3 regions of the Pseudomonas glycinis genome follow, and region 2 is predicted to be linked to each of the others. Evidence: predicted binding sites of a transcription regulator. Region 2 holds the regulator's gene; each other region holds the start of a gene.
What was found. Region 2 encodes sigma-54, which starts transcription at its own class of promoters, with help from an activator protein. Its sites were predicted from a motif close to ANTGGCATNNANNTTGCTNT; they were not measured.

Region 1: ACYSTU_RS00240 (CmpA/NrtA family ABC transporter substrate-binding protein) is a predicted target of sigma-54. The motif match lies at 1,206-1,225, and genes of this name have one in related genera.
Region 3: ACYSTU_RS20845 (pilin) is a predicted target of sigma-54. The motif match lies at 1,298-1,317, and genes of this name have one in related genera.

Annotation. Positions count from the first base shown of each region.
Region 1 covers NZ_JBTYHF010000001.1:56,170-58,438, forward strand. Annotated here, with positions in the region: gene ACYSTU_RS00235 (quinone-dependent dihydroorotate dehydrogenase) at 99-1,118, opposite strand; gene ACYSTU_RS00240 (CmpA/NrtA family ABC transporter substrate-binding protein) at 1,337-2,269, shown strand, end outside.
Region 2 covers NZ_JBTYHF010000011.1:59,529-61,797, reverse strand. Annotated here, with positions in the region: gene ptsN (PTS IIA-like nitrogen regulatory protein PtsN) at 1-22, opposite strand, end outside; gene hpf (ribosome hibernation-promoting factor, HPF/YfiA family) at 35-343, opposite strand; gene ACYSTU_RS23985 (RNA polymerase factor sigma-54) at 417-1,907, opposite strand; gene lptB (LPS export ABC transporter ATP-binding protein) at 2,074-2,269, opposite strand, start outside.
Region 3 covers NZ_JBTYHF010000009.1:40,087-42,355, forward strand. Annotated here, with positions in the region: gene ACYSTU_RS20840 (BON domain-containing protein) at 181-534, opposite strand; gene ACYSTU_RS20845 (pilin) at 829-1,251, opposite strand; gene pilB (type IV-A pilus assembly ATPase PilB) at 1,478-2,269, shown strand, end outside.

The DNA of each region.
Region 1 (2,269 bases), on a different contig from region 2:
TTTAACTGGCATATCAATGTGCAAGGTTTGGGGCTGCTGGGCAGCCCAGCGGGGATAAATCCCCTCGCCACAAAGGCCCCCCAACGCCTCGGCAATCCTCAGCGCAACGCGGCGATCGCATCCACCGATTCACGAATCAGCGCCGGGCCTTTGTAGATGAAGCCCGAATAGATCTGCACCAGGCTTGCACCGGCCGTGATCTTCTCCGCCGCGTGCTTGCCTTCGGTAATGCCGCCCGCGGCAATGATCGGCAAACGCCCGGCCAATTCGCCCGCCAGCACCTTCACAGTGTGGGTGCTCTTCTCACGCACCGGCGCACCCGACAGACCACCCGCCTCGTCGCCATGCTCCATGCCTTCAACACCGACACGGCTCAAAGTCGTATTGGTGGCGATGACCGCGTCCATGCCGGTTTCGATCAATGCCTGGGCAACCTGCGCAGTCTCTTCGTCGGTCATGTCCGGCGCGATCTTGATCGCCAGCGGCACATGCTTGCCGTGACGCAGGGCCAGTTCGGCGCGACGGGTGGCCAGATCAGCGAGCAATTGCTTGAGCGAGTCACCGAACTGCAGGCTGCGCAGGCCCGGGGTGTTTGGCGAGCTGACGTTGACGGTGACGTAGCTGGCGTGGGCGTAAACCTTGTCCAGGCAGATCAGGTAATCGTCGACCGCACGCTCGACGGGAGTGTCGAAGTTCTTGCCGATGTTGATGCCCAGCACGCCCTGGTATTTTGCCGCAGCGACCCGCGCCAGCAGGTTATCCACACCGAGGTTGTTGAAGCCCATGCGGTTGATGATCGCCTCGGCTTCCGGCAGGCGGAAGATCCGTGGTTTCGGGTTACCCGGCTGCGGACGCGGGGTCACGGTGCCGATTTCGACAAAACCGAAACCCAGTTGCGCAAAGCCATCGATAGCCGCGCCGTTCTTGTCCAGGCCTGCCGCCAGCCCCACCGGGTTCGGGAACTCCAGCCCCATGACGGTCACCGGCATTTTCGCCGGTGCCTTGCACAGCAAGCCGTTGAGGCCCAAACGTCCACCCGCGCCGATCAGATCCAGCGACAGATCGTGGGAGGTTTCCGGGGAAAGTTTGAACAACAGCTGACGGGCCAGGGTGTACATGGGCGGCAATGACTCGGGCGGCGAAAAGAGGCGGCGATTATAGCCGGGCATCGTCCCCCGGCGCGAGGCGCCTGCGCGAATCAGGCGACTGGCATATGCCTTGCACCACCCCGCTCATCAGTCTGCCGACCAATGACGGCGCGCAGGCCAGGACAATGGCGTCGTCCCCGGGTTTTGCCTGCGCAGAATCCGGGACGACGTTTTTTCTGAGGTAGCGTATGAACGAAACGTCCTTGGGGCCTCTGGCCTGGGTCAATGGCAGCGATGCGCCGGAAAAGAGCGCGATCAATCTCGGCTTCATGGCACTGAGCGACTGCGCCTCGGTGGTGGTCGCCGCCACCCAGGGCTTCGCCCAGCCCTACGGCCTGACCCTGAACCTCAAGCGTCAGGCGTCATGGGCCAACCTGCGCGACAAACTGGTCAGCGGCGAACTGGATGCCGCGCACAGCCTGTACGGACTGATTTACGCGGTGCACCTAGGCATCGGCGGCGTCGCCCCGACCGACATGGCAGTGCTGATGGGTCTGAATCAGAATGGCCAGAGCCTGAACCTGTCCCATGGTTTGCAACAGGCTGGCGTGAACAGTCCTGAAGCGCTCGATCGGCATGTGCACCAAAGCCGCGCAAAACTGACCTTCGCCCAGACCTTTCCCACCGGCACCCATGCGATGTGGCTTTATTACTGGCTGGCAAGCCAGGGCATTCATCCGTTGCAGGACGTCGACAGCGTGGTGGTGCCGCCGCCGCAAATGGTCGCGCACCTGCAAGCCGGGCGCATCGACGGCTTTTGCGTCGGCGAACCGTGGGCGGCCAGCGCCGTGCAGCAGAATCTCGGCTTCACCCTGGCGACCAGCCAGAGCATCTGGCCCGACCACCCGGAAAAAGTCCTCGGCTGCACCCGCGAATTCGTCGAGCAATATCCCAACACCGCGCGGGCGCTGGTCATGGCCATTCTTGAGGCCAGCCGCTTCATCGAAGAAAGCCCGGAAAACCGCCGCAGCACCGCGCAATTGCTCAGCGCTGCGGAGTACCTCGACACCCCCGCCGCGTGCATCGAGCCGCGTTTTATGGGTGACTACGCCGATGGCCTCGGTAATCGCTGGCAGGACCCGCATGCGCTGCGTTTTCATGGCGATGGCGAGGTCAATCTG
Region 2 (2,269 bases):
GGATGGTTTCAAGTCGGATCATGGGATAGGGGTGTTAACGACCGGTCGCGCCCTGGAGGAGGCTCTGGGTCTTTTCCTTATGCTTTTTGAGTTGGCGATCCAGCTTGTCGGTGAGTGAGTCGATCGCAGCGTACATGTCGGTATCTTCTGCGTTGGCGACCACTTCGCTGCCGGGGATATGCAAGGTGGCTTCGATCTTCTGCTTCAGCTTTTCGACGCACATCGTGACCTGCACGTTGGTGATCTTGTCGAAATGTCGCTCCAGTCGCTGGAGTTTTTCCTCGATGTAGGAACGCAGAGGTTGGGTCACTTCCAGTTGGTGTCCACTGATGTTGACTTGCATACAGCTTCTCCTTCGTTGCCAGAGCATAAAGCGGCAGGCCGAAAAGCCTGCCACTGGAACGCTGTAACGTGGCTTACATCAACCGCTTGCGTTCGCTCGAAGGCGCGATTCCGAGGGATTCGCGGTACTTGGCGACGGTGCGGCGAGCCACCTGAATGCCTTGTGCCTCCAGTAAACCAGCGATCTTGCTGTCACTCAACGGCTTTTTCTGATTTTCCGCGGCGACCAGTTTTTTGATGATCGCGCGGATCGCCGTGGACGAGCATTCGCCGCCTTCGGAGGTGCTGACGTGGCTGGAGAAAAAGTATTTCAGCTCATAAATACCGCGCGGGGTATGCATGAATTTCTGTGTGGTCACCCGGGAAATCGTCGATTCGTGCATGCCGACCGCTTCGGCGATGTCATGCAATACCAACGGCTTCATCGCTTCGTCGCCGTACTCGAGGAAACCGCGCTGATGTTCGACGATCTGCGTGGCCACTTTCATCAGGGTTTCGTTGCGGCTCTGCAGGCTCTTGATGAACCAGCGGGCTTCCTGCAACTGGTTGCGCATGAAAGTGTTGTCGGCGCTGGTGTCGGCACGTTTCACAAACCCGGCGTACTGGGCATTGACGCGCAGACGTGGCACCGATTCCTGGTTCAGCTCGACCAGCCAGCGCTCGTTGTCCTTGCGCACGATCACATCGGGAATGACATATTCGGCTTCGGTCGACTCGATCTGCGAACCGGGACGCGGATTGAGACTCTGCACCAGTTCGATGACCTGGCGCAGCTCGTCTTCCTTGAGCTTCATCCGGCGCATCAACTGGCTGTAATCGCGACTGCCGAGCAGGTCGATGTAATCGGCTACCAGACGCTTGGCCTCGGTCAGCCACGGCGTCTTCGCGGGCAACTGACGCAATTGCAGCAGCAGGCATTCGCTGAGGTTGCGGGCGCCGATCCCGGCAGGCTCGAATTGCTGGATGCGATGCAGGACGGCTTCGATCTCGTCGAGCTCGATGTCCAGTTCAGGATCGAACGCTTCAAGAATTTCTTCGAGGGTTTCGTCCAGATAGCCCTGATTGTTGATGCAGTCGATCAGGGTCACGGCGATCAGGCGATCGGTGTCGGACATCGGCGCCAGGTTCAGTTGCCAAAGCAGATGGCTCTGCAGGCTCTCGCCGGCGGATGTGCGGGTGGTGAAATCCCACTCATCGTCATCGCTGCTCGGCAGGCTGCTGGCGCTGGTCTGGTAGACGTCTTCCCAGGCGGTATCCACTGGCAGTTCGTTGGGGATGCGCTCGTTCCACTCGCCATCCTCGAGGTTGTCCACCGTCGGGGCGGTTTCCTGGTAGGAGGGTTCCTGGATTTCGGCGGGCTTCTGTTCGGCGTTGTCGGCCAGAGGATCGGCATTGTCGAAGTCGTCGCCTTCTTCCTGGCGTTCGAGCATCGGATTGGATTCCAGAGCCTCCTGGATCTCCTGTTGCAGGTCCAGGGTCGACAATTGGAGCAGGCGGATGGCCTGTTGCAGCTGCGGTGTCATCGTCAGCTGCTGGCCCATTCTCAAGACTAGCGATGGTTTCATGGCAGGGGCTTAACACCTTATTCGCCGGCGCTTTGCGCCATCCACTACAGGGCGCCGAAGCGCCAAACTTAAGCAAATTATATGCCTGAAACTGAAGTGTTTGCCTAGAGCGCCGTAACAATTAAAGCGGATAAATGCGCCTTGAATCGATACAGCGCTGTCGCGCTTACAGGCGGAACTCGTGACCCAGATACACTTCCTTGACCAGATCGTTGGCCAGGATGGTCTCGGCATCACCTTCTGCGATCAGTTGACCGTCGTTGACGATGTAAGCGGTTTCGCAGATATCCAGCGTCTCACGGACGTTGTGGTCGGTGATCAGCACACCGATGCCCTTGGCCTTGAGGTGGTGGATGATCTGC
Region 3 (2,269 bases), on a different contig from region 2:
GTAGGAGCTGCCGAAGGCTGCGATCTTTTGATTCTCCAAATAGAACAGGCCCCGACACAAGTGCCGGGGCCTGTAATGGTCACATCCGTGTGACCGTTCGCATGAACTCTAAAGTTGCGGCAGACGTATTGCTCGGCCCGTCTGTCGCGTCTTCTCCCGGTTCAGGCGAGAAGTCTTGCCTTACTCGGCTTTCAGGCCGTCAGCGGAGACCGCTTTAACGCCTTTGATTTTCTTGGCAATGTTTACGGCGACTTCTTTCTGCGACTCGGTTACCGCAGTGGTCGACGACAGGGAAACTACACCCTTGTTGGTTTCGACTTTGATGTCGGTGCCTGGAATGCCTTTTTCGGTAACCAGGTCAGCTTTGACCTTGGTGGTGATCCAGGTGTCGCTGGTATCTTGTTTCATTTCGGTAACTTCACCGGCAGCCAGAACCATTGGCGCTTGGGTAGCCTGAGCGGACTGGGCGAAAGCGCCACCAGCCATGGTCAGGGTCAGAGCGGTAGCAGCGGCAGTGATAGCGAACTTCTTCATACGAGTAACTCCTGTTTTTACTGGAAGTCTGCTGTAACGCTTGTCAGCAGGGTTACCGGAGATATTGCGAACGCTGTGCCAACTTTTTCTGGCATGCAAAATCGTTTAAAAACAACGGGTTACGAAAGCAGGCTATTTTCGTTTTCATGCAAAATGCATGACGGGCGTGAAAATCACATGCAAGTTGCGGTTTTTTGGAAAGTTCATAAGCTGCTGAAATTATTGGAGCTTTTGTGAAGTGCCGGGATATGAAAATGCCCCGCGCTGCGGGGCATTCTGGGTGCAGCAGATGGATCAAGTCCCGCTGGCAGCGCAGCCTTTTGGCGAGTAGTCAGGAGCGACCGTAGTGCCACAACTCCAACCGCCGGCCGCCGTACGAGTCAGCGTGATGGTTTTTCCCACTACAGGCGCTGGCGCGTTGGCCAACGTACATACAATCGTTCCAGCTCCGTCTGCAGCGGTACCTGAGGCAGTCAGAGCGCAGTTGGAGGTCGTGGTGACGTTATCGCCTTTCACCGCCGCCAAGGTTGGATTTGTACCCTGATTGATCAGATCTTCAAACGGCACTTTCATCGCGCTGATCTCCGCCAACCCCGCCGTCACCTTCGACCGCGCCTGATACTTCGAATACTGAGGCAGGGCGATAGTCGCCAGAATGCCGATGATCGCCACAACGATCAGCAGCTCGATCAATGTGAAACCTTGTTGTTTTTTCATAGACACGCTCCATGCATGAGTCGAAATCTCATGATCTGAACAAGGCTCAGCACAGCCCATGCCAACGCCTTTCAGGCCCGGCCTGCTGGACGTGCGCAATCCCCTGCGCCGTTTCCTACAACCGGCAACCGCACTATCTGACACTTTTTGTCACCTGCACCGGCCGTGTTTGGCGCTGTCACTTGACTAGGCTATAAGTCATGAACGGCAAGTGTGCGGAATCCCCATGAATGACATCGCTCTGAGCGGTCTGGCCAAGCAATTGGTCCAGGCCGAACTGCTCACGGAAACAAGCGCCCGGCAATCCTGGGCGCAGGCCCAGCGCAATCGCGTGTCGCTGGTCAATTACCTGGTACACAACAAACTGGTCAACAGCCGGCAGATCGCCGAGATCGCCTCGGAACATTTCGGCATGGCCCTGCTCGATCTCAGCTGCCTCGACAAGGAGACTCAGCCCAGGGGCCTGGTCAGTGAAAAACTGGTTCGTCAGCACTGCGCCCTGCCCTTGTGGCGGCGCGGCAACAAATTGTTCGTGGGCCTTTCCGACCCGAGCAATCAGCAGGCGATCAGCGACATCCAGTTCAGCACCGGCCTGAGTACCGAAGCGATTCTGGTCGAGGACGACAAGCTCAGCGACGCCATCGACAAGTTCTTCGACAGCCACGCCTCGGGCCTGGAGGAAATGGCCGATGTCGATCTCGACGGCCTCGACGTCGAGTCCATTGATGACAACAAACAGGACGTGATCGGCGGCCTCGATGCCGACGACGCCCCGGTCGTGCGCTTCGTGCACAAGATGCTGCTCGATGCGATCAAGAGTGGCTCTTCCGACCTGCATTTCGAGCCGTACGAAAAAAACTACCGGGTGCGCATGCGCACCGACGGCATGCTGCGCGAGGTGGCCAAGCCGCCGATCCAGTTGGCCGGGCGTATTGCCGCACGTTTGAAGGTCATGGCCAGTCTGGATATTTCCGAACGACGCAAACCCCAGGACGGGCGGATCAAGATGCGCCTGTCG